Regions from separate parts of the Paenibacillus sp. FSL W8-0426 genome, predicted to be linked through region 4. Evidence: riboswitches for the same ligand, from Rfam matches in the RefSeq annotation. Region 4 holds a riboswitch; each other region holds the start of a gene.
The links. A riboswitch is a leader RNA that binds a small molecule or an ion and turns the genes downstream of it on or off. The one in region 4 is predicted to bind thiamine pyrophosphate.

Region 1 (7,756 bases), 3.3 Mb from region 4:
AGAGAAAGTGTTTGAAGCGCTGTTCGAACGTTATTTCCTGATCCGTATTCCGGATGATTTGGATGAGATCATTCAGTCCATGTCACCAGCCGAGGGGGTAAGTCTCGTCATCGGCGAGATTGTCAGGTTCACCCTGTCGGACCGGGACATGAGTGATATCGTGCAATTGGAGATGGCGCTGCGGACCAACCGCGCCGCTTCCGTCATTCGTTTCCTGGAGCCGATCTGGACCAAGCTGACCGAATTGTTGGAAAGAGGCAAGGAGCAGGGAGTATTCCGCATCGAGTCGGCCACATATGGCATGCTTCAGGTATTAAGCGTGGCGCTTGCCCACAAAAGAGCCCATAACACACGATTTATGCTGGACTACCCGAATGTCGATCCGGAAAAGCTAGTCGAACAGACCGTCGAGTTTGTATTACGAGGATTGGGAGTGAATGAGCATGAACAACGAAACCATTGAATTGATGATGAAGCACCGCTCCGTGCGGAAATACAAACCTGATCCGGTTAGCGAGGAACAATTGGCCGCCATCGTATCGGCGGGTCAAATGGCTTCTACCTCCAGCAATGTGCAGGCTTACACGGTTATTGCGGTTACCGACAAAGACCAGAAGGCGAAGCTGGCCGAGCTTGCGGGCAACCAGGCTTACATTGATCAATGCCCTGTTTTCCTGGTGTGGTGCGCGGATTTGTATCGTCTCAAGCAAGCCGCAGTTCAACATGCGCCGGAGAAAGAATCGTTCGAAGATAGCATGGAAAATTTCATGGTAGCGACGATCGACGTGGCCCTTGCTTCCCAGAACGCAGCGCTTGCGGCGGAGTCGCTCGGATTCGGAATTGTATATATCGGCGGTCTTCGTACGCGGATCAGCGAAGTTTCGGAACTGCTGGGATTGCCTGAAGGCGTATACCCTGTGTATGGCATGTGCATCGGCGTAGCGGATCAAGATACGGGCATTCGCCCAAGACTGCCGCTGCAGGCGGTGCTGCACCATGGCCGCTACCAGGCTGAACAGACGCTGCAAGGCATGAAAGAGTACGATGAAACATTTGCAGCATATATGCAGGAGCGCACCCAAGGCGAGCGTTCGACGACATGGTCCGAAATGATGGCGAAACGCCTTACGGAGCCGGCAAGGCTGCAAATGAAGACATATCTTGAAGGCAAAGGGTTTATAAAACGGTGAAAAACTGCCGCAAGTTGCTCGTTGCGCAGATTCGGGCAGCGAACGCGAGTGAGATATCGTTCAGTAGGAAACCTGTTTGGATAGAGGATAAGATGTAACAAAGACACTGCACATAGCATCCGCATAATTATAGAAGCCAGTCCTCGTGGACTGGCTTCTATTGCGTAGAATATATGACCTGCTCTAGCGGCTTGGATGATCCAATTAGGGGTCCTTTTTCAGGGTAAACGATAGAAGCGCTTCGTATTTTCGTAGAAAATGCGTACTGCCGCCTCCGGCTCCGTTCCCGTAATCTCGCACCACGCCTGAACGACGCGGCTTGTCATGGCTGGATGCGTCATCCTGCCTGCAAAAGGGCCCTCGAACGGCCAGGGCCCGTCCGTCTCGGCCATGATCTGTCCTGGAGGATACACCCTTGCCAGTGCTTGAATCTCCTCTTCGTATACGATATCCGGCGTGAACGAGACGTAGTATCCGTTGTCCGCCATTCGCCGAATCGTTTCCGGCGAGCCTTTGAACCAATGGAAGTGAGCCTTGTTTACTTGGTACTGCTCCAGCAGGTCGCAAGCCACATCGGCATCTTCGTACACGGCATGCAGCACGATCGGTTTGTCGTGCTTTTTGGCGAGCCGAACGAAACGTTCGAGCAGCAAAACGTAGCCGGATTGGTCCCAAGGTTTCCCTGCTTGCTCCGCCTCCTGGCGGCTGTAATAGGGAAGCCCTACTTCGCCGATGGCAACGGCCTGATCGATGCGGCGCTCGATCCAGTCGAACAGCTGCTCCGCTTCCGACGGCGAAGGTAGAGGCTGCTCCGGATGGAATCCGATGGCCGGAAAGACGGCATGCGGATGTCTGGCCGCCAGGTCCATCGTGGCCTGCGAGGAGGCAAGGTGCATGGAGACGGCGATGACCGCTTCAACCTGGTGCGAAGGCAGGGAGCGAAGCATGTCCTGCTGTTCGGCCGGGGTGTATTGATCCAGATGAAGATGGGCATCGATGAAGGGGACATGGGTTGGCATTTTCATGGAGAGACGCTCCTTCTGCATGATTTAAGCCCGCTATCTCAGGATAGGCGGGCCTTCTTTTGTTCTTGCTTCATCCACTCGGAGATTTGCCGTTTGCGCTCCAGGAATGCCGGCAGATCGGCGATCGTTTCTTGACGGGGCCGCTCAAAAGGAACATGGACTTCGTGCATCACCGTTGCGGGCCGATTCGAGAGCACGTAGACGCGATCGGCGAGCAGCAGCGCTTCTTCGATATTATGGGTGATGAGCAGCACCGAGCGGCGGTTCAGCTCCCATATGTCGAGCAGCCAGCGCTGCATGTCGCTGCGCGTCAAGGCGTCGAGCGCGCTGAACGGCTCGTCGAGCAGCATCAGCTCCTGGGGACTGAGCAGCGCCCGCAGGAACGCGGCGCGCTGCTGCATTCCGCCGGACAGCATGTGCGGATATGCCTGCTCGAAGCCGCCGAGGCCGACGCTCTCCAGCCATTGGCGCGCTTCGGCAAGCGCGGTATGCCGCGGCTGGGCCGATGGAGACACTTCGCCCGCAAGCAGCACGTTCTCTTCGATGGTGCGCCACGGGAAGAGCGCAGGTTGTTGCGGCATGTAGCTGATCTTGCCGCGCTGGCCGGTCACGTTCTCGCCGTTCATCCAGATCTCTCCCTGCTGCGGCTTCAGCAGCCCGCCGATGATATGGAAAAGGGTGCTTTTGCCGCAGCCGGACGGTCCGACGAGTGCCACGAATTCGCCTTGCCCCACAGTCAGGGAAATATCGTTAAGCACCGGCAGCTTGCTTCGCCGCTCGCGGAAGGAGGCGTGCACGTTCCTGACGTTGAGCGCAGGCGCCGTTGCCGATGCCGATGTCGGTGCCGTGCCGTCAGAGTGAGCCGCTCCCGTTTCGCTTGCCTGCATAGCTGGGGCAGCCGCTGGTGTTGCCGGAGAACCGGTATGATTCATGTCGTATTCACTTCCTTGGTTCAATGTCGGGTTAGCGCTTCTGCGGCCGCCATTTAACGAGCAGCTTCTCCAGCAAGGCAATGAGCAGGAAGAGCAGCAGGCTCAGCGCCACGATGATCATGATGGCAACGAATAATCGATCTGTCCGGTAAGCGGACTTCTGCAGCATCATGTAATAACCGATGCCCTTGTCGGCGCCGATCCATTCTGCGATGATGGCGCCCATAACGCTGTACGTGGCGGCAATCTTCACGCCGGAGAAGATGGAGGGCAGCGCATGCGGCAGCTCCAGCTTCCAGAAGATGTGGCGGCGCGATGCACCGGCCATGCGCATGTAATTCATCATGGCTGCATCCGTGCGCGTTAACCCGTCCATGGCCGCTACGGCGACCGGGAAGAAACAGACGAGAACGATCGTGATCAGCTTGGGCAGCAGCCCGAAGCCGAACCAGATCAGCAGGAGCGGAGCCAGCGCGATGGTGGGTATGTTTTGACTTAAAATAAGCAAAGGGTATAACGCCTGTTTGAGCAAAGGAATAAGATGCAGCACCATCGCGATCAGCAATCCGACGGCCGTGCCGGCAGCGAAGCCGATCAGGGTAAGCTGGATGGTAGCCCAAGCATGCATGCCGAGGCGATCGGCTTGAGATGCCGCTTCGCGGGCGATGTCCGAGGGTGCGGGAAGCATCCACTTTTCAATATGGAACAGGGATACGGCTCCCTGCCATAACGCGATAAAGAGAATAACCGCCACGAAGGGCGGCCATACGCTTTTCCAGTATGAATTCATTAGCGATATTTCTCCGTGAGGGCATCCATGCTGAACCCGTCAGGGCTATGGGCAATTTTGATCTGGGAAATGATGCTTGGGCTGCCGGCCTCCACGAGTGCTTCGTGCATTTTGCGCACGATCTGCAGCAGCTCCTCAAGTTCGCCTTCCATGGTCGTTTCCAGCGGGTTTACTTGATATTTGACGCCGGATTGTTGAATGACTTCGATCGCGCGATCGACGTAAGGATAAGAGTTTTCGCCGTTCGGCGTTTTGGGAATCACTTGTATGCTAAGCAGTGTGCTGGCCATGTCCATTCACGGCTCCTTCCGATTTCGTTATATAGTTCTCGTTATTGTGGTAAAAATTCGTTCGTATACGCTTTGGAAACGTCGACTTGCTGGTCGAGCAGTTTTTTGCTGAACATCCAGTCCGCGTAATTTTGCCAAACTTCCTGTTTCTGTTCGCCCCAACGTGCGGCATCGTCCTGATATTTAGGGCTGAGCCACTTCTGGCTGGCGAGTACTAAATCCTTGTCGAGGTCCGGAACGGCCTTCAGCAAAATGTTGGCAGCCTCCTCCGGGTGATCGATCGCATATTGATATCCTTCGGATGTCGCTTTCATGAACGCTTTAACCAGCTCCGGATCATTCTGAATCGTCGTTTCGTTGGTTACGAGCACAGGCGTGTAATAGTCGAGCGCTTCGGAGTAATCCTTGACGTACAGCATGTCGATCGGTTCATTCCGCAGCTTGGCTTCAATCCCGGTCCACGCATAGAAGATCCAGGCAAAGTCGATGTCGCGTTTCACGGCAGTGAAGAAATCGGCATCGCCCATATTGATGTTTTTCACCTTGGAGACGTCGGCGCCTTCGCCTTCCATAATCGATTGCATGACGGCTTCTTCTACCGGAGAGCCCCAGCCTCCATACGATTTGCCTTCAAAGTCTTTGGGCGATTTGATGTTCCGGTCCACCGGAGCGGCAAAGCCGGACGTGTTGTGCTGAATGACCGCGGCGATGGATACGAGCGGTACGTTTTGCGTGCGTGCTTGAGTTACGCTCTCCTGGTAACTGACGCCAAAAGGGACCTCGTTCGAGGCTACCATCGTGTCCGCTCCGCCTGCGCCAGGCTGCACGATTTCGACGTTAAGTCCCTCGGCTTTGTAAAAGCCCTGATCCACCGCAGCGTACAGGCCGGTATGGTTCGTATTCGGCGTCCAATCGAGCACCACCTTAACGTCTTTCAGTGCGGCATTGCCGCCTTCGCTTGCCTTTTCCGTGCTGCTGCCGTTCTCGCCGGCAGGTGCCGCTTCCTTGCCGCCGCATGCGGCAACGGTTACGAGGGTGATGCACAGGAGCATCAGGCCCATCATTTTGCGCCATTTCATTTCTTTTTCTCTCCTTCATATTGTCCGGCCATCGGCACGGGTACTCCTTGGCTTCATGTCCACAACATCTGATTAAGAATGCCATATCAGGGGAATTGCATCGCGGTCCACACGTTCTGATATTAACAAAAAAGCGCCCCGTTATTCGGGACGCATGCAGGCGTTAGAGAATGGCCACCAGCCTTGGGGCTGTGCCTTGGTCAATATACTCCGATTCCTACGCTGGCATGATCCAGATCAGGTCTAAGGGTCAGTATCTTATGGGATACACTCTCAGCCGGCCAATTCCGACACCCCTGGGAAGCTATGAAGTTACGGGCGTTGCTATCACAGTAATTATAGGCAAGAGTCCGGATTGTGTCCAGTAAGGAATTGGAGGGACGACCGGGATTACCGTTGGAAAAATTCAATCCATTCTTTTTCAGGTCCATAGATGAAGAAATAACGATATCCGTTCGGCAAGGTTACAATCTCCCCATCGATGAACTCTGCATCCGTTGCCTGAATGCGTCGGTATTCCGCTTCGATGTCCTCCACATGGATGGCAAAGTGGTGCACCGTTCCTTCGGATGGCAGCTTGTCGCTATACCCCTGAATCAGCTCGATCTCGGTCTCGTCGCTCCCGTTAAAACCGAGAAATGCCAGCTGAATGACACCGTTGGTGTGAGTCAACCGTCCCTTCAGTTCCAGACCGACAATCTCGGTATAGAAGCGGAGCGTTGTTTCCAGATCGCGAACGGAGATTCCGACGTGGTCGACGCGTTTTTGAAAAGCCATATGAACATACCTCCCGGGGCAGATAATTCGCCATTAGCATTTTAGAAATAGAATAGATGTGAAAACCCAAGCTGTCAAGTTGGAATTAGAGCGGCAATTGAACGCGCTTACGTAAAAAATAAAGATTTAAATTTTAAAAGTTCACAATTTGTTCACTTATGAAGGGCATAACGTGATCACTATAATGATCAAATGAACAGAAAGGATGAGTGCATTGCCAACAACGAAAAGAGAACAAGTGGTGTTCGGATTAATGATGTGCTTCGGCATGGTCACGATCATGCTGTTGTTTAATCTGTATAACAGCGGAATGATCGGGAAATTGTCTTTGATGGAGATTCTGCTGCAGTTTGTGATCTGTTTTGTGGTCGCTTTTGCGGTTGAATCGATATTGGTAGGTCCTGTGGCGAAAAAAGTAGCGTTTTCCCTGCCGTTCGACAAGTCGAACAAATTGGTGGCCGTGTTGACGCTCTCGTTTTTTATGGTGGTCGGCATGGTGTTGGTCATGTCTTTCTATGGTGTAATGACATCCTACCTCACCAATGGACTTGGAGGTCGTTCCATCCTGCGAAGCTATGGTTCGGCGATCGGCCATAACTTCTTGCTGGCACTTCCGGCACAGCTTCTGGTGGTGGGGCCGATCGTTCGGGCTGTATTTGGCAATGTGGTGGACAGAAGCAAAGTCAGCGCTTGACCGATCTGTCTTATTTCCTGGGCAATGGTCGTTTGAAAACATAATGAATGAAGCTCTTGCGAATGGGGGAGCATTTCATATATAATCATTGTCAACAATTGCAGATCGGAACTATGCCGTTGAAGAGCATCCAACTCGGAGGCGTTTTCGCCAGGGGAGCGAACCCATTCCCCAAGTTAACCGGAACCGCCCGTTATCGCGGACCAAGAGGCTGGACACAGGATTACCTGTCCCGGCAAGTTGGGTGGCACCGCGAGCAGAGCGCTCCTCGTCCCAAGGGATGAGGGCGCTCTTTGCATTTTTATAGCCCAAAGGAGACGGTGTACATGTTGGATATGAAATGGATTCTTGCGCATGCGGATGAGGTTCAGGCGGCCGCGGACGGCAAAAAAATCAAGGTTTCGGTTCGCGAGCTGCTCACGCTGGACGAGGAAAGAAGAAGGCTTTTGCAGGAAACGGAGGAAGGGCGCCGCTTGCGGAACGCCTGGTCGGCTGAGATTGGCAAGCTGATGCAGACGGGAGATCGGGCACAGGCGGAAGAGCTGCGGACACGCGTAAAGGAGCTTAACGACAAGCTCCAGCAGAATGAGACCAAGCTTGCCGACGTGCAGGAGGAGGTAACGAGACTGCAGTGGCTGGTGCCGAACGTGGTGTCGCCGGATACGCCGGCAGGAGCATCGGATGAAGATAACGTTGAAGTGCGGCGTGTCGGTGAGATTACGAAATTCGATTACGATGCGAAGGATCATGTTGAGCTGGGTGAAATGCATGACATGATCGACATTGCCCGAGGCGTAAAAATCGGCGGCACTCGCAGTTATGTATTGAAAGCAGCAGGTTTGCTTTTGCATCGGGCCGTACAACAGTTAGCCCTCGACCTATTATTGAAGAAAGGCTTCACGCCGATGGAAGTGCCGCTGATGGTGAGGGAGGAAGCGCTGGTTAACACGGGCTTCTTCCCCACAGGGCGGGATCAGGT
Region 2 (7,756 bases), 3.1 Mb from region 4:
CAAGGGGCAAACCGATCAGAACGGCAGCCGCAATGGAAATGCCCACCATGACGAAGGTCTCTCCAATCGCCTGCCAGATTTCATGCTGATATTGCAGCACGATGTCAGGTATCATTCCTGCCACCTCCCGTTAAGGCATCACCTTTCAGCAATGCGGTGAGCATATCCGGACCGGGAGCGGGAATGCTGCGTACCTCCGCCTCGGATAACGTCTTCGCGATCCGTCCTTCCCGCATCACGGAAATGCGATGGCACAGCTGCCGTGCTACCTCCATCTCATGGGTCACGAGCACGACGGTGACGCCCAGCGATGCATTGACATGACGCAGCAAGTCAATGATTCCGCTCGTCGTTTGCGGATCAAGCGCGGACGTCGGCTCGTCGCAGAGAAGCAAGTCCGGACGGCTCGCAATCGCTCTTGCAATGGCCACGCGCTGCTTCTGCCCCCCGCTTAGCTGGGCCGGGTACTGCCGGGCTTTGTCTTCCAGGCCGACAAACCGCAGCACGTCCAAGCCGCGCGCAACCCGGTCGGATTTCGGCATGCGCGCAAGCTCCAACGGCATGCACACGTTGCCGATCACCGTCCGGTTGCTGACCAGGTTGAAATGCTGAAAGATCATGCCGATCGATCGACGAGCTTCTCGGAGCGCCCGTTCGTTCATGCCTGTAAATCGCTGGCCGTTCACGACCACTTCGCCCTCGTCCGGCTTCTCGAGCCCGTTCAGCATGCGCAGCAACGTGGATTTCCCCGCCCCGCTCGAGCCGATGATGCCGTGGATTTCGCCTTGGCCCACTTCCAGCGACACTGCGCTGAGGGCTTCAAATCCTTGATCCGTACGAGATCCGCGTTCGCTGTAACGCTTGCTCACGCCGTATAATGAAATCATGGAGCTTCCCCCCGCGATAGGATCATGCATGGTTCTTCAGAACACATGGAGAAAAGCCCGCACAGCCGATAACCGGAGCGCGAGCAATCCTGTTCATCTATAATAAATCATCCTTTGGCGGGAGACAAGCCTTAGCGCGAGATGTTCGCTGATAGCGTGTCTGCCGAATAGAGACCGAAGCGTCCATTGGCCGATCCGATATAAATGTCATCGCCGATGCGGTTCATCGTGCCGTTTTTGGCATCCCGATCCCGATGCTCCGGCGTACCCATGACGATATCGTGGATGCGTCCGCCGATCTTTCCGGTATTTTTGTCCAGTACCAGCAGGTCATCCCCCCGAGGCAGCAGAAGCTGGTCGCCCGCAAGAACGTAGCTTCCCTGATTGAGCAGCATCGGAATCGCGACCCCTTCCTCTTCGACGTTCCACACTACGCTGCCCGAATCGTAATCCAATGCCGCCGGAAAACCGTTCAAGACGCCATACAATCGATTCCCTTCCACCAATCCACGGTCGAACTTTCCTTCGATCGCCCATAGCTTTTTGTTGCTTTTCGGGTCGAATAATGTCGTGCTATAGTCATGGACATCTCCGTAATTTTGACCGTTTTGGTTTTCCCGGATGAGCAGACGACCGTCGTTCAACACCTCGAAACGCTGCCCATTCCGGGCTGCGAACTTCGCCTGTTCCTCCCCGGTCTTCAGGTCGATCAACACCCACTGATCATCCAGCAGCATCCAGCGCTCCTGTGAAGCAGCAGCGAAAGGATCCAGCCGTTGGATGCCGTCGAAGTAAGGATCGTGCTGCGGATCGTCGATCGTCGACTTTTTCGCCGGTTTGCTCCAAACCACCTTGCCCGTATAAGGTTCTGCGGCAACCAGTTTATTTTTATTCCAGTACAGGACGTAAGGATCGTCGGCTCCTTCGTTCAAAAGGCGATATTCCCCGCTCAGGTTCAGCGTCCACAATGTTTTTCCGTTCTTTGCATTCAGTACGGTAGTACGGGCTTTTTTGCCGTCCGATTGCACCTGGTCCTCCACAACCACAACATTCGCGGCAGCAGTAACCGTGTTACCTTCGAAACCTTGCTTGGCCGTCCGCTCCCACATCACCTTCCCGTCCTTCAGGCGAATATGACGTATCCGATGCACGTAATCTCTTTCAGCCGGATCATAGTCGGCATACAGCGTCACATACTCGCGGCTTGCATCAAGTTTTGTCAGGAACATGCCGAAGCCGGTATTGATCTGCCACAGCTTTTTGCCTGTATGCCGATCCAGTGCATAAACGGAGCCTTCATGGTAAAAACCGCTGAATCCGCCGTCATCGCCTTTGATCAACAGAACATCTTCATTCCCTGCCTGAAGGAACGTATAATTAATGTCGCCTTGATTGACCCATACCGGCTCCCAAGGCAACGTTGCCGCCAGCGCCTTGCCATCCATCCGGGACGTAAACTCATAACGATCGCTGCGTTCCGTTTCTGCACTAACCTTCCCGGGATTGCTGCCATTCTGCGGCAAATTCCAATGCATTCTCTCCAGCTTGCCTTCCGGAGTAAACGTCAAAAGCACCTGCCCGTCTTCATGCTCGTATCGCCACGTTTCCCCTATTCGCATCGGGTCGCCGGTCTGGCTCAGGTTCGGGGAATGCTCGGTCCAATCCGGTTCGCCAAGCCGCTTCGCGATCTGCCTTTCCGTATCTCCCTTATGGATCAGAATATCCGTCAGATGGCGCACCTGGCCCGTCGACAGAGAAGATTCGGACTTCATCCACCCGTCCGGGATATCCTCCTGCTGCGACACGTCTTTGGCTTGAATCCATTGCATGGACGGCCGGAACGAATAAAAATCCGCGTTCCAGATGCGGGGAGCCAGCGAAACGCCGTACCACTGCCCCTGCTGCGCGACGATAAACGCCTTTTTCTCGAGCGCAGGTCCCGCATCCCAGACCGTAGCGCTGCCGGGATAAAGATAAAACTTGCTTCCAGGCCGGAGATGGAACGTGCGCGGAGAAACGGGTTTGATGCTGGCCGCATCTTTCGTTGCATACCATGCCGGCAACCACTGCTCTCCGTTGATCTCGTCTTTGCTTTGAATCCAATCGTCCTTGACGGCATTCACTTTCAACTTAGCTCCATTTGCCGTATAGTTCTTGATTTTCATCAAATCGGCGGCCACGCTGCTGTCCTTTATGTTCGAAAACAAAGGAACGTTTGCGGGAAGCGCAACGGTGTCTCCCCGTTTGAACGCGGCTGAAGCAAGCTGTACCTGCTGAGCGCCTCCCTCGTTTTTCGCGCCCATGACCTTTGTATTCATGTTCAACAGGATGCTTCCGGCCGCGATTACGGCCACAGCCCCGGCGATTCCCAACCGCCCATATCTTTTCGTCCGCATGTTTTGGCCTCCATTCACCAAGGTCTTCGCCTTTTTGTATTGAAGTTATTTCCAAATAAGGACGTTTGGACCCGGCAAAAAGTTACCGGTTTGCAAAAAGACATATCATTCTAAGCGTGCATTGCCGGAATTCCTGCGACCTACCTTACATCCACCATTTCCGGTTGATAAGGGTAACCCACGCCAGCCAGATAAGCCAGCAGGAACGAGATGACCATGTACAAAAGAAACCAGGTGTCTGTCCGGGAGTACCCGACCGGAACATAATACGTCCGGCTTGCGCCTTCGGCGAACCCCTTCGCCTGCATGGCCACCGCCATCCGCTGGGCGCGGCGAATGCTCTGGGCCAGCAGTGGAATCGCATAACGTTTCAGGGTTCCGTAGATGTTCCAGCGCGATCGTCGGCCACCCATGCCGCGGATGCGAATCGCATACCGCAGCGTTTGGAATTCATCCAGCAGAATCGGGATCATGCGCATTGCCGCGAGGAAGCTGTAGGCATATTTAGGCGGAAGCCTCCACTGCTGCATCAGGGAATAGAACAGCCGGACGGGACGGGTCGTCAAACCGAACAGCAATCCGGCAGCAGCCATGCAGAGCGAACGGAAACCGAGATGCATGCCGCGATAGAAGCTCTCTTCGGTCACATGGATCAGGCCATACCGGAACCACGTCGTCTCTCCTTTCCCGAACATCATCATGCCCGTCGACGTGGAGATAAACACGAGGATGAACGGCGAAGCATACAAGAGCAGCCTGCGCCATGGATGGCCGCTCCAGATCAGAAGCAACAGCATTGCCACGGCCGTATTCGCCATCACGTTTAAATTGTGGATGAAAATGACGTATATGAACAGCAGCGTCAGCACGACCATCTTCAACCCGGGATTGACGTGATGAAGCCATGTCTCACGATGGGGAAAAGACAGCTGCATCCATGACCCTCCCTCCATCAACCTTCCAAGTCCGGGTACAGTACCTGCTTACGATTTCGCTGTCATGGGTCACCATCACGATGGCCGTCCCTTTCCGTCTAAGTTCGTCAAGCCTTGACAGCATCGCGAACGTATTGCGGGCATCCTGCCCAAACGTCGGCTCATCCAGCAGCAGGATGCGCTGGCCGCGTATGAGGGCAGAAGCTACGCTCAGCCGCCGTTTCTGCCCCATGGACAATTGATACGGATGGCGGTCTGCCAATGCCGCAAGCCCGAATTCCTCCAGCATGCCCAGCGTATTTGCTTGCCTCTCTGCAGGTGACATTGCGGTACCGAGCAGCGAAAATTCCACTTCGTCCACAACCGAGTTCGTCACGAACTGGAATTCCGGGTTCTGAAACACAAAGGCCATCCGTTCCGCCAGCTGCTGCGTCGTGCCGGCGGGTTTCCCCATCACGCGATAGTCCCCCGTCGTTTTCAGAATATGCATCATGGACAGCAGCAACGAACTTTTGCCGGCACCGTTGGCTCCAACGACGCCGATCCAATCGCCGGGGCGGACTTCCAGCTTGTTGACCCGGATCACCTCGGTGCTGCCCCGCCATCCGATGACGTCGCGCAGCTCCAGTACAGGTTCCTCGTGAAGTCGTTGCCGCACGGCAGGTTCAGGCCCTGCCGCGCTCCCTGCCTGCTGTCCCTGTTCCTCCCATACGCCCGGGTACCAAATGCCATATGACCTGAGCAGATCCCGCTGCTCCGCAAATATTTGCGCTGCCGGACCGTCCGCGGCGATCTGCCCTTCGGGGGACAGCACGACGATCCGATCGACCCAGTCCACGATTTCGTCGATTTTGTGTTCCACGATGATCAAGGTTTTGTTATGGGCGATCCGTTTCACCGTATCCCAGACCTGCGACGTGCCTTCCCCGTCCAACAGCGCCGTCGGTTCGTCCATGAACAATACGTCCGGTTCCAGCGCAAGAATCGAAGCAATGGCCAGCCGCTGCTTCATGCCCTGGGACAGGGATTGGATCGGAGCACGATGGCCCTCGAAGGCCAGCCCGACCTGCTGCAAAGCAAGGCCGATCCGCGCTGCCATTTGCTCCCGAGGAACGTTCCGGTTCTCCAGCACGAATGCAATCTCCTCATCCGTATGCGACATGCAGAACTGGGCATCCGGGTCCTGGAACACGATGCCTGCCCGCTTTGGCACCAGAATGTCGTCACACTTCATGGGCATCTCCACCGCATGCGGAATGATTCCGCTCAATATTTGCAGCAACGTGGATTTTCCCGATCCGCTTGCTCCCAGCAGCAGCACCTTCTCTCCTTGGCTCACCGATAAAGAGAGCCCTTGAAACAACAGGCCTTGTTCCCCGGGGAATTTGCATCTCAAGTTCACGATGCCCGCTGCTAGCCCGGTTTCCCGCACGCATTCTTGCCTGTGCATTTAATCCAATGCCTCGTAATCCTGCTTCGATGCAGGTCTTAACGTACGGGTCACGCCGGTCAGCTCCAGTGCCTTCGCCAAATAATAGGCAAATACGCCTGCGATCACGGCGCTGCCGATCAGGCGGAACCCGATAAACAGGGTGTAGTTCCAAGTCGAGAGGGACTCGATGTACCCGTATTGGTAATCCAGTATGAGCGAAGCAAGTCCTGCCCCGATGGCGGCCAGGCAGGTCACGGGCAAATTCGTTTTCCGATACAGGAATGCCGCAAAGAAAATTTCCGCGCCCAGCCCTTGCAGCAGCCCGTATACAAGCGTGGACATGCCCCATTCGCTGCCGAGGAAAGCGCTGACCGTGGAGGCCGCAACCTCGGCCAGAATGGCAACGCCCGGCTTGCGAATGACGAGAAAGGCAAACGTTCCCGCCATGAACCACATGCCGTAGATCATCTGCTCGGCATGCACGCCGAACGGTTTCATCAGATCATAGGTCGGTCCCCATATTTTGTAGATCACCCCGAATACAACCGCAATCACGATCGTGACCAAAATATCCGTTAATCTTAATTTGCTGCTGCTCCCCGCATTTACCATTTTCTCTACTCCCCTTCTCTTATCATCAGTAGTTTGAAAATAACAAAAAAGCCTCCCCGATATCGGGCAGGCCATGCGTACAGTTGACGAAACATGGGCGGAAAATGGCACATAAACAGGACAACCCACACTTATCCCATTCAGGAATAAGGCAAAGGATATGCTGCCGAATTCATGAGACGTTGTGTGCACGAATTGCGTGTTTATTTTCCCCATCATGGATCGAATGGTTCTCTACGCTGGCATTACCCAGATCAGATACGGTCAGCGGCACAAGGCCACCCTCTCAGCCCAACTTCATTGAGCTCCCGGCTTTCGTTATTTCAATGGTTATACTGTACAACAGAAGGGTATTTGTGGCAATCCCGAATCATTCCCTTTTATGCACGAGCGATAGTGAAGGCATCCCCATCACAGGAATGCCTTCGGTAGAATCCGCGATCGTTGGCGCAAAGGTCAGGCAAGACTCTTGAACATTAGAGATGACTCTCTGGCAATCGCGTCGCTGATGATTCAGTATTGCGTATTGCCCGATTGGCTCGTTTTGCCGGAGGCGAACCCTTTGAAGAGCGTAGGCACCTTGGAATACCGCGTATTGGTGATTTTGCCGACGGTCGAGCTGCTGTCCGTGCGCAGAATCGAATCCTTGACGTTGGAGATGTTGGAGTTGTCCACACTCATCGTAACCTGATAAGAGGTGCCTCCGTTTTGGCGCACCAGTTTGCCGATGTCGTCTGCCCTGAAATTTTTGATGTTGATCGTTCCCGAGGCATTCATCTGAAATACTTTGTCGTACGCCTTATACGCCGCTCCGCCCGTTATGTTAACGGTGCCGGAGGATTTCAAGGTTAGGGCGTCCTCGCCGACATCCTTCCAGGTCACGTTTTCGATATTGCAGCTGCCATAACAATGAACGCCGTCGGCAGCAGGAGCTTCAATGACTACGTTTTTCAAGGTTGCGCCTGCTTCAAGCCTGAAAATGGGCTTCTGGTTCTCAGCCTGGCTTCCGTCTCCCAACGTGTTCGGATCGGCAGCCACGCTTTTCCCCTTGCCGTCGTACGTTTCGCCTTTTTTGACGATAATCGTCGTTTTGACGATTTCGGGCGCTGCCGCTGCGGGAATCACAGCAAACAATGAGGCAGCCAAACCGGCGGACAAAAGTACGGTCAACATTTTTTTCATCATGAATTCCTCCTTGGCGATCGGATTTTCCCATTACGGGCGGTTTGTCGGCAAGCCTCGCAGATGCACAGCTCCGCTTGTCCTGGCCGCAACCTCATCCTATCAGGAAAGGAACGTTCCAAGAATAATCCGTAGTTCACATCTCTCCGACATTCACGCCAGCTCTGAGAAAATGAGACCTATCCGTACCCGTTCCGAACATCGCATCTGCCGTTGTTAACTCTCGGTGTGCTGGAATTACCTTATTTTCCTTCAGATGAAAGACAACAAGGGCCGACTTGAAATCAAGCCGTCCCCGTCTTTTTATTCAAA
Region 3 (7,756 bases), 3.3 Mb from region 4:
AGCTCCGCGATCGGGTAAGGCGCCTTCTCGTCTTCCGTTCCGTGAACGAAGAAGATCGGGAAGGGATAATCCTTCTTTTTGACTTCTTGGTACGGAATTTGCTGCAAGCCTGTGCCATTCAGGACAGGGAACAACAGGTTCAAAATTTCCAGCGTCGGCTGGCGCGGCAGGTCAATTTGATTATGGATATTATGGTATAGCGTATCCGGTTCCAGCAGAAACGTGCTGTCCAATATCATGGCGTCGACGTCCTGGGTTAACAGCCCTGCCTGCAATGCCGTACCCGCTCCCATCGAAAATCCCCATACGACGATTTCCTGGGCGCCGCGCTGTTTGGCGAATTGGATCGCTCCGAGCAATTGCTTGGATTCCGCCTTGCCGCCCGTAGCGACGGCTTTGTTGACCTGGGAGGCAAAACCATAATCGAACATCACCACGTTGAACCCAAGCTGATGGGCATAATGCGCCAAATCGTACATGGGCACCCAGGTTTCCTCCCGGTTGGCTCCGTATCCATGGCTGAAGATGATCGTTTTGTTTACGTCGGCGTCGGCAGGAATGTACCAGCCTTGCATGATGCGGCTTCCGTCGACGGCCGGGAACGTGATGTCTTCGTATTTCATGTTTTTGGCCTGCATCGGATTGGAAAAGACGGGGGCTACCGTAGGGTTGGACAGCACCCAAGCGATGTAGCCGTGAAGCGCGATGAAGCAAAATAACAGAAAAAATACAACGGAGAGCAGCAACGCCACGATAATATGTTTAAGCCGGATCAGCCTCGGAGACAGCGAAGAGGGCAGATCGGAAACTTTCGTTTGCAGCGGGGCCTCGCTCTGGGATGTCGGAAACATACATGCCCCTCCTTTGTTGAATCGGCTAAAGATGACGACGAATTCTCACTGACGATCATTTTCTCCAAAACTGCCCGCCGCCGGATTACTGGGGCGAAGAGGAGGAAAGAGTCAGATTATGTCGACATGACAAGTTCGGTTCCGTGAAAAAAACAGAGTTGGACGGTTATACTTATACCATTCAGGCATAAGCGAAAATATGAATTCGCTTTCGGAAAGTTATTCCAATAGGAACGAGAAAATGTGGAAACGCTCGTTCTTTTCCTCTTTGTGATGGCGAATAGACTTTTTTATTATCGTATGTTCCACCATAGCCAATGTCAATTCTTCAGGCGTATTTGTTACCTAATTGTTATATAGTTCTTTAGATGCATGGTTATTATTTCCTTTGAGTGCAAAATACAGGGGATGAAGTCTGATAACCTAGACCCCACGATACTTCTTCCGGTTCGAATTTAACGGGCATCGGTTTACAGATGGAATCGTTTCTCATATAATTTATGTAACCGAGTTTCATGTGATGAAACATGAGGAGGGCATTCTGCCATGGAGGACCGAAAGTTAACCGTCCGGGCTGTAGAACGGGCGCTGGATATATTATTGTGTTTTACGACCCGCAGCGATCTGGGATTGACCGAAATTGCCAGCCAGATCGGATTGCATAAGAGCACCGTGCATCGTCTCATGGCTACCCTGGAAGACCGGGGATTTGTGATCCGCGATGCGGCGACCGAGAAATACAGACTCGGCATTCGCATTTGGGAACTATCCGCGCATATGTCCCGGAGCGACGATCCCGCCATTTTGCTGCTGCCGGCGATGGAACGGCTGAGAGATCGGCTCGGGGAGACGGTGAGCTTGTATCTGCGCGACGGTGCCGAACGGATTCGGATACAGGCCGTACAGAGCGATCAGGCGATCCGCCGGGTGGCTCCCGTTGGCGCAAGGCTGCCGTTGTCCGTAGGGGCTTCCAGCAAGGTGCTGATGGCTTTTGCAAGCGAGGAAGACCGGGAAGAACTGATGAACGGCCCGGAATGGCCCGTATTCATCGATCCGCAGGCGTATTTGGCGCAGATGGCGGATATTCGGAACGCCGGCTACGCCACAAGTTACGAAGAGCGCGAACCGGGGGCTGCGGCGGTGTCCGTGCCCATTATGGGCCGGGATGGCCGGATCGCCGCCGCGTTGTCCGTATCGGGGCCTGTCAGCCGCCTTTCCCAGGAGACGCTCCATGAGTATGCTCCGGTCCTGAAAGAAGCTGCGGCGCAGATGGGACTTATGCTGGCCTGATCCGAAACGGCATTTTGGAAAATAAGGTTGTTTTTCCGCCATGTTTAGGCTAATCTGTAATGGACAGCCCAAGACATGGGCTGACTGAACTGAATAGGACGCAGCGGCAAAGTTGCCGCTAGCCGTCAAACGTTACTGGGGGAGTCCGAATTGTCCGGACTGAGACGGAATCGCATGAGATTCCGGACCCTTAGCACCTGATCTGGATCATGCCAGCGTAGGGAAGTAATCGGCGAAACAACGACGAGCATCGTCAATATGCCTTGAGTGAAGCTCCCCTGTGGGTAGACTTGCCGTGGCACGTTTGGCGATGAAGGATAAAGCCGGTTCCCTTGGGGAACCGGCTTTTTTAATGCAGTATCCGAGACATCACCGCATCTCCGTGGCATTCCGACAAGGTGGAGATGTGTGATGCGGCGGCCATGGTTGCCATGTTCCCGCCCGCCCTGGAGCTGTATCCGTGTTTTTGAATTCGCCCGTGCTGTACTTCCTTCATGCTTGGCCTGATGAACAGGTGCGCAGAATGAGCAATGCCGGACCATACCATGAGGAGGAGAACGAGCGATGAGTACAGGACACGAAACAGCGGGACAGGAAAACCATCGGGATACGGAAAAAGAAAGCATGGGGCGGCTGCGGCCTTTTCCGGGCAGCCGCAAGGTATACATTCAGGGCTCGCGACCGGACCTGTTGGTCCCCGAACGCGAAATTGCCCTTCATGACACAAGCACTCCCCAAGGGGTGGAGCATAACGAACCGCTCCGCGTGTACGATACGAGCGGTCCGATGACCGATCCGGATTATGAGGTGGACATCCGGACGGGCCTGCCCGCGCTGCGCAGGAAGTGGATTACGGAGCGCGAGGACGTTGAGTCGTACGAAGGCCGGTCGATTAAGCCGGAGGACAACGGCTTGAAGCCGGGCAGCACAAGAGCTGGAGCCGAGACGTATCCCGGCGTTACCGGGAAACCGCTGCGGGCACGGGAAGGGCGATGCGTGACGCAGATGCACTATGCGCGGAGAGGCATCATTACGCCCGAGATGGAATTCGCGGCCATCCGCGAAGGTGTGGAGCCTGAATTCGTACGGCAGGAGCTGGCCAGCGGCCGAGCCATTTTGCCTTCCAATATCAATCATCCGGAGAGCGAACCGATGATGATCGGACGCCATTTTCACGTCAAAATCAATGCCAACATCGGCAATTCGGCCGTATCGTCTTCCATTGAGGAAGAGGTCGAGAAGATGACCTGGGCCGTCCGTTGGGGAGCGGATACGGTGATGGATCTGTCCACGGGCAAAGACATTCACACCACCCGCGAATGGATCATCCGCAATTCGCCGGTACCGATCGGCACGGTGCCGCTCTATCAGGCATTGGAAAAGGTCGGAGGGGAGGCGGAGGCGCTGACGTGGGAGCTGTACCGCGACACGCTGATCGAGCAGGCCGAGCAGGGCGTGGACTACTTTACGATTCATGCGGGCGTGCTGCTCCGCTATATTCCGATGACTGCCAAACGGATGACGGGCATCGTGTCACGGGGCGGATCGATCATGGCGGCCTGGTGTCTGGCGCATCATCAGGAAAATTTCCTGTACACCCATTTCGAAGAAATCTGCGAGATCATGAAGCGGTATGACGTCGCCTTTTCGCTGGGAGACGGCCTTCGCCCGGGCAGCATTTATGATGCCAATGACGAAGCGCAGATGGCGGAACTCGCGACGCTGGGGGAATTGACCCAGATCGCCTGGAAGCATGACGTGCAGGTGATGATTGAGGGTCCTGGACACGTGCCGATGCACAAAATCAAGGAAAACGTGGACTTGCAAATGGAGATTTGCCAGGAAGCGCCGTTCTACACGCTCGGCCCGCTGACCACGGACATTGCGCCGGGGTACGACCATATTACGTCGGCCATCGGGGCGGCCATGATCGGCTGGTTCGGCACATCCATGCTCTGTTACGTTACGCCGAAGGAACATCTCGGCTTGCCGAACAAGGACGATGTGCGCGAAGGCGTCATCGCCTACAAAATCGCGGCCCATGCCGCCGATCTGGCCAAAGGCCATCCGCGTGCGCAGCGCCGGGACGACGCGCTTTCCAAAGCTCGCTTCGAATTCCGCTGGCGCGACCAGTTCAACCTGTCGCTCGACCCGGAACGCGCCATGTCCTATCACGACGAAACACTGCCTGCCGAAGGAGCGAAGCAGGCGCATTTCTGCTCGATGTGCGGACCGAAGTTCTGCAGCATGCGCATTACGCAGGATATCCGTGCATTTGCCGCGGAGAAGGGATTGTCGGAACAAGAGGCGGTTGCCGCAGGCATGCAGGAAAAGGCCGAAGAATACCGGATGCGCTCATAATGCCGGCCTTCTTGCGCGGTTGTCCGCGAATCCGTTAAATTGGCGTTATTTGTCTGTCCGCAACAAAACGGACAGGAGGAGAAGCAAAACAGCAAAAAGCAGTTCATCTCCCTATCTTGGGGAATGAACTGCTTTTTTGCATGTCATGTATCACAAGCCAGACTTTAGCTGCATATTCAATTCCCGTTGCAAATACGGTGCCAGAACGGAAAGGGGACTGTGCACGGTTATGCCGCTAGCCATCGTTACCCGTGCTGCCGCCGGAGCCATGGACAACTGGGCGGCAATCGGCGTCCAACCCGAATATCGTTCGGCATGCCGCATCAATCCCGCCTGAACGGCTGCCGCGTAACCTTCGCGGTCTCCGCGCATAATCAGCTCGAACGTGCCTGGCAGCAATACGCTCTTGGCTTGAAGGGCATGATTTGACGCTTGATGTTCCTCCTCCGGCTGTAAATGGCGCAAAAAGCGGTCCATCGTTCCTTGGACGGTGGATGGGTTGGTGAAGGCGAGCAAATAGGGCTTCGGCTGGCGCTGCATCATCGATAACAAGGGATCGTCGATGCCGATCACGGGAATGGAAGCGGGCAGGGTCTCCTGGTCCAGAACGGCCGTGAAGAGCGTGCAGGTGACGAGAATGGCATCGGCATGGCATCGGGCGATCCATTCCATCGTGCGGGCTACTTTGTCGCGGACGGTGTTTTCGGTGAAGTCTGCGTCGCTTTTGATCCGGTCTAGTCCCGGATCGACGTAGTGCACCAGTTCGACGTCATAGGCAGACAGCGCCTCCTCGATGAGTGCAATATTGGAATAATGGGCATGAAAGCAAGCGATGGTCATCATGAGGCATTCCCCTTTAGGATTGTTGCGGGAACCGTGTGAAGGTGCCGCGAACGTTTTAGCCCATTATAGAAACAGGAAGGGGGAATGTACAGCATTATCGCATGGATGGGGAGGCATTCTTTTTGGCCATTTTTTGCTGCAAAATGTCGTGGAAGGTCAACTCTTGGGTATCCCGGTTTTCTTTTTTCGGAGCGTTGACCGCTGCATTTCGCGGATACTGGTGATGGTATGGGATCATTTGCTGAATAGGCATGCGGATCATTCGGGTTCCTCCTTTTTGAGAACAGGTTATATGTAATATAAATATGATGATTTCAGAGCATGTTGATTGTTGTTTGCAAAATAGGCATATATGACTTGTTAGATGAAACAAGGGTGTGTAATGAACCTTTCCAAATCGGAATGTAGTGATTTTAACCCGATTTTCGAAATTGTAAACATTTTTAGCGATATTCAGGAGTAAAGGACCGTATATTAGGGGCGGTATATGGGAGCATGGGGCGGGGGGGTGTGCGGATAGTCCCGATCAAGCAAGACCAAAATGGGTCGAAAATAAGTCGTTTTGTCTGGTTGCATAGAAGGGGATAAGCGAACGAAATTGGTTCAATGGTCTGTAAGTACGGATAACAGAAGAACGGAAGAAGTGGGCGGCAGGGAATAGGGGAAATGAAACCGAATCGCATCATCGATGTGCAGGAAGGCGCACGCAAGGTGGGCGGGCAAACATAAAAAAAGCTGCCGGGACCCTTCCCGACAGCAAGCATGTTCAACATATTGCAGCCAAGTTATGAGCGTGGCCGGACGGCGATGTACAGTTCCGCCTGCATGTTCAGGGGATCGAGACTGCGTTCATCGTACAGCTCGAAGTCCCCGGTAAACGTGCGTTCGTCCCGGTTGTTCCAAGCCCATACAGCCCCCCAGGCTTCGCTGACCACTTCGGCCATGGGGCCTGTTCTGGTTGCAAATACAGCGTATGTCGCGGGCGGGATTTCAATGACTTCCAGATGGGGCGGCAGTGCATCGCCCGGTGCCAGTTCATGTCCAACCAGAATCGTGTATTCTCCGAGAACTCCATCCGCATAATCCGTGTAGCAGCCATAACGAGGCGTCGTGGCAGCAGGAAGGTCAGGCAAGCTCCAGTAACGCTCCCACAGCGCTTGTATGCTGCCTTTGCCGCTCATCTCCGCGCCATTGCTGGTTCTGGCGGTGACGCCGGCTAACCGTTTCGCTGGCAGGGTGACATACGTGACAGGCTGTGCCGAGGGAGATGCGTTATGCTCCTGCTTCAATTCGGCAGACGTCATCCCGGCTTGCGCGGATGCACTCCATCGTTTTAGGAAGGGAAGCTGATGGCGAAGCATCGATCGCGCGGACGGCTCGTCCATGCCTTCCTGAACGAGAATTGCGGTGCACATCTCAATCATGCCGTCCAGCGATATGTCCGGCTGCTCGAAACGCCCCTCCTTATAACAATAGATGCAATACTCGCTGGTGCTTTTCCCATCCATTTCGGTGCCCCACTGGGCAGCATTGCCGAGCGGCATTCCGCAGCTTTGACATACAGTCATGTTCATTGTAGTTCCTCCTTGTTTTTCTTCTATCGATCAGTCATAACCGAAGTATAAACGGAGGAACTGGACAGCTATCTGTCAAGTTTGCGGGGGGGTGGCATAATTTTGGGCGATCTGCACGGCGATCCGGCGTATGTGCTCGCGAATGTGAGGCGGCTCCAACACTTCGACGTCAGCTCCGAAGCTCAGGATGAAGCCATATAACCAGTTGTCTTCCGGGAACGCGACCTGGCTGATATAGTATCCTTGGCCATCCGGAACGACGTTTTCGATGCCGAACCATTCTTCGGCGGTATGCCGTGCCCGTGCATGGAAGCGGAGCGTGAGCCCCGTCTGGTTATCCGGAGCGGTCCATTCCTGCTGCCAGGGTTTGTCCTGCGGCTGAACGGGCCTGCGTTCGAAGCGGCCTTCAGTCAGCGCGACATCCCGCATGCGGACCAGCTTAAACATGCGAAAATCGTCGCGTTCATGGCAGAAGGCATACAGGTACCAGGAATGCCTTTTGAGCACCAGCGTGTGGGGATCGACCGTCCTGTGCGAATGGACGCCCTCTGCGCTGCAATATGTAAACGTGATGGAACGCAGCTGGTCGATGCCTTGCTCGATATGCCGCAATTTCTGCTGCAGCGCCTCGGAGTAAGTCCATGTGGAATAATCCACGATGAACCGGCTCGTATTGGCCTGAAAATCCCCGTTTCGGGATGCCGGCACGATGCTGCTCAGCTTCTCCATCAACAGATCGCGTGCCGTACTGGCATGGGCCGTCGAGACGCTCCGCAGCGCGGTTACGATCGAAGCCAGATCCTGATCGGTGAGCACGTTCCGGTCCAAACGATAACC
Region 4 (7,756 bases):
TCCAACGATGTCTACTGTGGAATTAATCTCTTTCAGACGCTTTACAGCAGCGATCGCTTTCGGCATGCGCTCCAATGCGTCCTTCTCTGTGTAGAGCTGCTGGCGCTGCAGGTTGCTCCACTCCACGTAATCGCGATCGGCGATCGTGATATGCCCGATTCCGGCACGTGCCAACGTCTCGGCGATTCCCGTTCCCAGCGCGCCTGCACCAATGATCAGTACACGGCTTCCTTTCAGCCGCTCCTGTCCGTTTTTGCCCAGCGGCGCGAATCGTTCCTGCCGTGAGTAACGGTTTTCTTGCTCTGGATGCTCGTTCGTGTTCGGGTTTGTCATGACTGAACCATTCCTTCCGCAGGACTGCTCGCTGCTGCATAACGCTTGACGGGGATCATGCCTGCCTCGTATGCCAATCTCCCTGCTTCAACGCCCATTCGCATGGCCTTAGCCATCTTAACCGGATCGCGTGAACCTGAAACAGCCGTATTAAGCAATACGCCATCTGCCCCCAGCTCCATCGCTTGGGCAGCATCTTTGGGAGAACGAAGGCCTGCATCCACAATGACCGGAACCGCAGCCTGTTCAATGATCAGCTCAAGATTGTACGGATTTATCAGCCCTTTGCCCGCACCAATCGGCGAGGCCCCGGGCATCACGGCGTGTACACCGAGCAATTGCAGACGTTTGGCCAAAATGACGTCATCCGAAATATACGGCAGCACCGTAAATCCTCTTTCAAGCAGCATCTCGCAAGCCCTGTACGTTTCGATCGGGTCGGGCAACAACGTTCGCCCATCGCCGATCACTTCTACCTTAATCATATCACAAAGTCCCGATGCCCGTGCCAATTCGGCGATGCGTACCGCTTCTTCGGCATTCGTCGCTCCAGCGGTATTCGGCAGCAACGTGAATCGACTCAGGTCCAACGTGTCGAGAAAATGCTTGCGTTCCCGCTGCTCCAAATTCAAGCGCCTTATAGCAAATGTCAGAACCTCTGTACCTGATGCCTCAACCGCCTGTCGTTGTACATCCAAGTCTTCGAATTTCCCTGTTCCCAGCAGCAATCTCGATTCAAAGGCATATTTTCCAATGTTTAACATACTTATCCGCCTCCCACAAAATGTACGATTTCGATTCGGTCTCCGTTTTTCAGCGGCGTCGTCTCATGAAGCTCTCGCGTTAAAATTTGCCGATTCAGTTCAACAACGACGGTTTTCACCTGAAGATTGAAAGAGAGCAACAATTTGTCCACACGATTCAACTGGTCTTCAATCTCCATCGATTGTCCGTTGACGATAATATTCAATGCATCATCCCCTTTCCGCTTAAGCGCTCCGGATTGAAAGCAGCAATCCCGAGTTCACCGGCCGATTTCCCCTCGATCAAATCCGCCAACACACTGCCTGTGATAGCGCTGAGCAAAATACCGTTCCGATAATGTCCGAAAGCGGCATACAATCCCGAATATTGTTCGCTTTCCCCCAAATACGGCAAACCATCCGGAGTCGATGGTCTCACGCCGGCCCAGGCTCGCTCGAATCGGGCGTGCGCAACGGCGGGAACCCATGCTGCCGCGGCGGAGATCAGTTTCTGGATTCCTCCAGGGGTCACATGCAAATCCGAAGCTCCCGCCAAGCTTGTTGCACCCAACCACACTTCTCCATTCGCTTTTGGAACGATATAAACATCTTCCGCATAAACGGTCCTGTCCGGTATATTTCCCCGTGCAGCGTCATGATGCGAAAACCGGACAGCAACCATTTCTCCCTTTACCGGCACGACAGGCATGTTCAACCCTACGCTTTCCATCAACTCTACTCCTTGCAGCCCGGCCGCGACTATGACATTTTTACATGTCAACATGCCAATGGAGGTTTGAACCCCTTGTATGCGCCCTGCCCCGGTTTGCAGCGTTACATTCTGAATGCCTTCCATGATTCGAGCCCCGTATGCTTGAGCGGACTTGGCATAAGCTGTGACAAGGTTTAACGGCAGCACTTCGCTTTCAGCTTGCCTGTACAACCCGCCATACGTATCCCGGCTTAGCCAGGGTGCTTGACGCTGCAGTTCCTGCCGATCCCAATACGTGCATGCATTCGAATCTGTTTCATATGCGGCTGCATATAGTCCTGCCTTTTGTCCGCTTCGAAAAGGCGTAATGAACCCGGCCTGCCGCAAGCCAATGTCAATTCCGCTCATCGCTTGAATATGCTCCCTCTGCCGGTGAACCCGTTCACGGCTGCGCCGGGCAAGCTCCGCCATGGCCGCATGATGAAAGTGCTCACTGTCGGCAGCCAGCATGCCGGCCGCCGCCGATGACGTCCCTCCACCCATTCGGGCTCGTTCCAGGAGCATTACTTCCTGCCCGCGGGCTGCCAATTCATAAGCAATGGAACAACCGATGACACCCCCTCCGATCACGATCGTTTCGGCAGACATGTCCTTTCGCGAACGTGGATTCTCTTTTTTGTCGAGAATGTCGAACCCCGAACTACCGTCTAAGCTAATGCGATCATCAAACAACGATTGCCCCTCCTTCATCTTCGTTCAATGGCGTCATTCATGGGCCGTACACCGGACATAGCCTGTTTGAATGCAGCGGCTGCTTGCTCAGGTTTACTGTTCTCCCATATGGCGGACATGACCGCAATCCCGCTTGCCCCGGCTGCGTAAATCGCATCCACGGCATCAAGGCGAATTCCGCCGATCGCAATGACGGGAATGCAAAGGGAGCTGCATATCGCTTTCAATGCAGGTATGCCTCTTGGCGCAGCGCCAATTTTGCTGTTGGTAGCAAAAACGTGCCCAAAAATAACATAATCTGCGCCTTGGCGCTCAGCGGATTTCGCCCCTTCCAAGGAATGCACGGAAACGCCCAGACGGATCGGTTCATGCTTGTTGTCCATCCGGATGGTTGTGCCATACTGTTTGAAATCCGATTCCCCCCTGTGCACGCCGCACAACTTAGGAACAGAAAAACCATCCATTCGATCAGGAATGCCATTAACGACAATTTGCGAAGCCGGGATACCCGCTTCTTGCATTCGTTCGGCCCAATGCAATCTTTGGTTGATCGCAAGATGTTTTTCCCGAATATGAATGTAATCCACCCAAGGGGTCACCCGGATCGCCTTTTCAAGAAAAACATCAAGGTCCCCCGTTCCGTTTGAAATGACATGGAGCTCCAATGATGAAGGTACTGATTGAGTTTGCGAAGCAACCATAACTCGGTTCACCTGCCTTTCGCTGAAAGAACACAAAAAACCACTCCCGCAGGGGAGTGGCGACTTATTCGTATCTTTCGTGCAATGCAAGGCAAATGCGAAACCAATGGGCATTATTCTCACGCGTTTATGCATGGAACGAGCATTGCCGATAATCGCATTGCAATCCAAGCGACGGCTGAAATACAGCCTTCCTTGTCATGACGAAAAACGTGCCACTTCCCTACGCTGGTATGATCCAGATCAGGTACAAAGGGTCCGGAATCGAATTATTCCATCTCAGCCGCATCGCGCGGCACCCCTAGTGCTCTTATGAAGTTGTAGCCTATATTACCATAGGCATCCTGTTTTGTCATCGATCATTTTTGCGTGCACTGCCAAAAATCAGGAAGATCAGCGCTTTTTTAGGTTAGACTACGCAGCTGAAAATATCGCACTATCCAGTGCCTTTTCGTCGGAGGATACTAGCGATTGATATAACAATTTTGCTCAAAATAGCCTCGAGCCGCTGCCTCCTGGGCATCCGTAAAAACTTCCTCCGGCCTGTATCCGTTCGAGCATGTGGCCGGATAATAATATTTGATGCCGCTGTCAGGATCCACACCGCCGATCACGGCCGCCCTCTTAACAAGCCGGCCGCCTCCGATGGCAAAGTTGTTGATTTTTCGGCCTCCGCTCGGAATACCCTGAATGAAAGCAATGATCCCTGTGTCATTTATAGAGTTGTACCAGTCTTCCTGGGAGATGAGCGGCAGAGTAAACGTGTATGAGATGCCATTTCTTCTGGCAAATTCGTTGTGACGATTGATGACCTCGGCCAAATCCTCCTGAACGGCACTGACAATCCGGCTTCTGCGCACATGTTCAAAATGTTGATCATCTCTCAGCAACGGGATCCGTGTCGACGCGATGAGTTCGTTCCGAAAGCCTTCAAGCCACATTTGCTTTTCGGCATCATAGGCGTAGACATAACTATCCAACGTGAAATTGATGCTGTTTCCGTCTTCGTCTGCATAGGTATAGGGTTTCTTTGGGCTCCACACGTGACGAAAAGAGTTTTCGGACTCCCCCATCATTTCCGTCTCATTGGCATACATGTAGTAACCGTCGTAGTCCAGAACAACGATAGCCGGGATATAATCGAACAAGGAGCGAATCGCTGGCGGATCGTCCTGAATCCCCAAATTAAGAGCCATCGTTTGCGTAAACGTCTCCAGCGCCAAATCTTTATCAGCGTTCACAAACTTTGATGAACCGTAGCCCGCTTCTCCACTTTGCTTTTCGTTCTGGTGCATGACCATGCCAGCGTCCATGACGGCAGTCCTCAGCGCTGTCTCGTATCTATTGCTGAGGATCTGGGCCTCTTGGAGTTCCCGACTGCTCTGCGACACGATCCAAAAAAACGGAAAAAAGACAAGCACAAAAACGATGGACAGCTCAGTAATCTTCATTCAGCACCATCCCTCCATACGTGGTAAACACGGCGGGAGATTGGATTGTCCCATTTAGCCATTCGCGGATAAGCATTGCGGGGGTTCGATTCGTATTTCTGACGGACACGGTAAAAAAATCCCCTACTGTAAACGTGTATCTTCGAGCAGGATCCTCCGCGGTTTCTAAACCGTCGGTCGGAAAAAGCTTCTCTTTGATTTGGCTTGAATAATATCCATCCAAAACCGTCTCGTACGTCCCCGTAAAAGTCGCAGGATTTTGGGGATCGATGTAATTCGGCACATATTTTTTGTGCAAATGCTCCATTGAAATGTCGTAGACATTGCCCGTGCGCGCCAATTGTTCTTCGAATTCGGCAAACATCGCTGGAGAAATGTAACCTTTGGTGCGAGCGGAATCAACAAAACGCGTGACGGTCTGGTAAACGGTCATCCGGGAAATCTCATCCTGCCGATCTGCCGTTTCGGCAGCCGGATATACATATAGCAGAAGTACCGCCAACAAGACGGCAAGCAGTTTGGATGCGGCATTAATCAATATCTCCGGCCTCCTTCCAGAACGAGATTTTATTCAGCTGCCCGGACTCGTCTCTGATAAACTCAGGCCTGTAGAGACCCATAAGCTGGACCGGAACGGTCGCCCCCCTGTCTGCCAAAGGGTCTATACGATAGGCGCTTCCGTCCACCTCCACCTGAATGGTTGTCCCCGTCATCTGTCTGACCGTATGCAGCACTTCCGCTCCGCTATAACGTTCCGGCTCAGAAATTCTCAGCGTTGCTGTCAACTTGCCCTCCATAGCTTCCGTTCCCTGGATGGTCTGATCAATGGTCTGTGCCAAGTGGCGAACATGATGCTGTCCGTGCATACAAGCTGCAACAAACATAACTACCGCCGTGCAAAACAACATAAGCTGCTGCGTGTTTCGGGACATCACCCTCCAGCTCCTGTCACGATTGTGTGAAAATAAGCCCTCTCACCACATTGGACTTATCTTTCACGATGATCGCTTTGAATTTCCCGCTCGGATTGACGTATTGGTTGTCTTTCTCGTTCATCGTTTGATTAATGCTCCCTACCTTGTTATCAGGCGCGATCACCGAGCCATAATCTGCGTTATTGACGTCACGTGAAATGTTCAATTCATTGCCGTACCATTGTCCCGCTGCGTTTTTGCCAGTAATGATCTGAATGCCGAACTGGTCCTTGTCCGCATACTTTCGCAGCGCATTGGTCACCTGGGAGCCGCTGATCGTTGTTCCGTCATAAACGGTGAATGCAGCCTGAGACAATTCGGTCTGAATGTCCGCGAAGTTGTTTTGTGCCGTCTTGGTGGCCTCCTGGGCCGATATAAACAGCAGCACCACGATCGTAATCAAGGCAATCGTCAAAAAAATCCCGGCAGCAACCTTTAGCGCACTGGATGCATTGTTCATTTTCAATTCCTCCCAAAATAAGTTGTATGATTTATAATTGTTGGATTTGTTCGTAATACATGTTCATCTGCAGGAAGCTCATGCCAACAAGCGGGACGACCAAGTAGAGAAAGACCAGTGCATACATAGGCGCAAACCCGATCATTTTTCCCCATGCAGCCTTGGCATCGACCATTTTGGCGTACTCCTGCTTGCGTTGTTCAAAATAAAAAGACATCATGCTATCCAGATCATCAAATGCTTCCTGGATCGAAATTTTGCCCAGCGCAAGCTGCAGCTTGTCCACAAGGCGTTGAAACTCCGGGAGCCGCGCATCCGCCTTTAAATGTTCAAGGGCATCCTCCGGCCCATGTTCGAAATGAAGCAGGCACTTTTGCAAAGGGCGTTTGAAAATGACGGCAAACCGGTTAAGCCACTCCAGAATCTCTTCCACCGACATCCGCTCCATGTCGCGCAAAATTGAGATGACCGTCTGGAACTGGTAAATTTCATGCAGCATGTCCATGCCGCGCATTTTGCGCTGAAACAGCATCAGCCATATGGGCAAATAATACCCGGACGTGCCGATCAGAAAAGCAATGAGCAGTTCCCACCACTGCAAATATTGACGTTGAAGCTTCTCCCATTTTTGCGTGATCCGGGCAACCGTTTCATTCTGCACCTCGTCCTTAAGCTTCCGGGAACTAACGCGCTCTAGCGCTTGGACGATTTCGTCATGAGTCGCATTCCCTGCTTTGGAGACCTGCTGCAGCACAGCCCGGTCCAGATCCGCCGTATCCTGGGCTTGTTTCAATTCATCTGCGGACATGGCTCCGAACATTCGGTCATCCCGGACAGGCGCATATAAAATATGGTTCCGTTCCACCTGGTGAAGCGCAGCAATGCAACAAAGAGAGAATAGAAAGCATCCTACAAAGAGGACAAACCTTCGAATAGCCAACCATTCATACTTGAGCTCCGAGCTGCTCTCTCTCATCAAACGTACGGATTGGCCGTACTTGATGCTGCCGGGTTTGGCTGCAAGCAGAAATGAGCATTTTCGAATAAAAGGCTGCTTGTAAAGGATTCGCTCCCATACGGTATTGCTGCGCCCTGCCCGAAAACGCGTTTCATCGTACTGTTGCAGGCGCTGCAGCAGTAAATAGGCAGCAATAATCACCACATAGATGGATATCTTGGTTACGAACCCCAGCTTGCTTCCGTAAAACTCATCCATCGAAGGAAAGCTGCTTCTGGCCCAACGCTCGATCGGCGCCGTAAACAGTACCGGGGCAAGCGCAATGATATTGAGCCCTTTCAACAGGTAATCCAGCTTGTCCCTGCGCAAAATTTCCAAGTGGATTTCCTGCGTGAGGTTGCCGAGCCCCTTCAGATAGATGGAGCCGTGCGCCCTGTCCTTATCCCCGAATTCCATGACCAAGTAGGACATGCCCGCAAATCCTTTCAAAAAACGGTTAGGAGCAACCTCATAATACCTTTCCAGCGCCTCGTTCGGATCCGGTGAAGTCAATGCCTCGTAGATGAGCATGACTTGCTGCGCGGCTTCCCCTTTACCTGTTTCCGCTGCCTCGTATAGCGCTTCTTCGATCATGCCGTGCTGGTGATAACGATGACGCACTTCGGCAAACACATCCAGCATCTGCATCAACA

Region 1: it holds a riboswitch for thiamine pyrophosphate, as region 4 does, so the genes downstream of both, MKY59_RS02245 (ABC transporter substrate-binding protein) here and MKY59_RS18105 (thiamine phosphate synthase) in region 4, are expected to answer to the same signal.
Region 2: it holds a riboswitch for thiamine pyrophosphate, as region 4 does, so the genes downstream of both, MKY59_RS04310 (ECF transporter S component) here and MKY59_RS18105 (thiamine phosphate synthase) in region 4, are expected to answer to the same signal.
Region 3: it holds a riboswitch for thiamine pyrophosphate, as region 4 does, so the genes downstream of both, thiC (phosphomethylpyrimidine synthase ThiC) here and MKY59_RS18105 (thiamine phosphate synthase) in region 4, are expected to answer to the same signal.

The regions. Positions count from the first base shown of each region.
Region 1 covers NZ_CP150203.1:466,558-474,313, forward strand. The annotation lists gene MKY59_RS02215 (TetR family transcriptional regulator) at 1-463, shown strand, start outside; gene nfsA (oxygen-insensitive NADPH nitroreductase) at 444-1,190, shown strand; gene MKY59_RS02225 (TatD family hydrolase) at 1,409-2,215, opposite strand; gene MKY59_RS02230 (ABC transporter ATP-binding protein) at 2,254-3,228, opposite strand; gene MKY59_RS02235 (ABC transporter permease) at 3,179-3,937, opposite strand; gene MKY59_RS02240 (MTH1187 family thiamine-binding protein) at 3,937-4,227, opposite strand; gene MKY59_RS02245 (ABC transporter substrate-binding protein) at 4,269-5,306, opposite strand; TPP riboswitch at 5,503-5,614, opposite strand; gene MKY59_RS02250 (VOC family protein) at 5,697-6,083, opposite strand; gene MKY59_RS02255 (hypothetical protein) at 6,298-6,777, shown strand; gene serS (serine--tRNA ligase) at 7,104-7,756, shown strand, end outside.
Region 2 covers NZ_CP150203.1:940,580-948,335, reverse strand. The annotation lists gene MKY59_RS04335 (methionine ABC transporter permease) at 1-115, opposite strand, end outside; gene MKY59_RS04330 (ATP-binding cassette domain-containing protein) at 105-887, opposite strand; gene MKY59_RS04325 (PQQ-binding-like beta-propeller repeat protein) at 1,019-3,283, opposite strand; gene MKY59_RS04320 (energy-coupling factor transporter transmembrane component T) at 3,424-4,218, opposite strand; gene MKY59_RS04315 (ABC transporter ATP-binding protein) at 4,193-5,668, opposite strand; gene MKY59_RS04310 (ECF transporter S component) at 5,669-6,262, opposite strand; TPP riboswitch at 6,475-6,584, opposite strand; gene MKY59_RS04305 (pectate lyase) at 6,776-7,444, opposite strand.
Region 3 covers NZ_CP150203.1:729,833-737,588, forward strand. The annotation lists gene MKY59_RS03415 (alpha/beta fold hydrolase) at 1-851, opposite strand, end outside; gene MKY59_RS03420 (IclR family transcriptional regulator) at 1,398-2,141, shown strand; TPP riboswitch at 2,269-2,382, shown strand; gene thiC (phosphomethylpyrimidine synthase ThiC) at 2,766-4,502, shown strand; gene MKY59_RS03430 (hypothetical protein) at 4,653-5,345, opposite strand; gene MKY59_RS03435 (hypothetical protein) at 5,440-5,607, opposite strand; gene MKY59_RS03440 (zinc ribbon domain-containing protein) at 6,131-6,919, opposite strand; gene MKY59_RS03445 (YafY family protein) at 6,995-7,756, opposite strand, start outside.
Region 4 covers NZ_CP150203.1:4,064,597-4,072,352, forward strand. The annotation lists gene MKY59_RS18085 (ThiF family adenylyltransferase) at 1-333, opposite strand, end outside; gene MKY59_RS18090 (thiazole synthase) at 330-1,097, opposite strand; gene thiS (sulfur carrier protein ThiS) at 1,100-1,303, opposite strand; gene thiO (glycine oxidase ThiO) at 1,300-2,520, opposite strand; gene MKY59_RS18105 (thiamine phosphate synthase) at 2,535-3,221, opposite strand; TPP riboswitch at 3,425-3,534, opposite strand; gene MKY59_RS18110 (hypothetical protein) at 3,686-4,672, opposite strand; gene MKY59_RS18115 (hypothetical protein) at 4,659-5,210, opposite strand; gene MKY59_RS18120 (hypothetical protein) at 5,203-5,604, opposite strand; gene MKY59_RS18125 (ABC transporter permease) at 5,621-6,106, opposite strand; gene MKY59_RS18130 (hypothetical protein) at 6,138-7,756, opposite strand, start outside.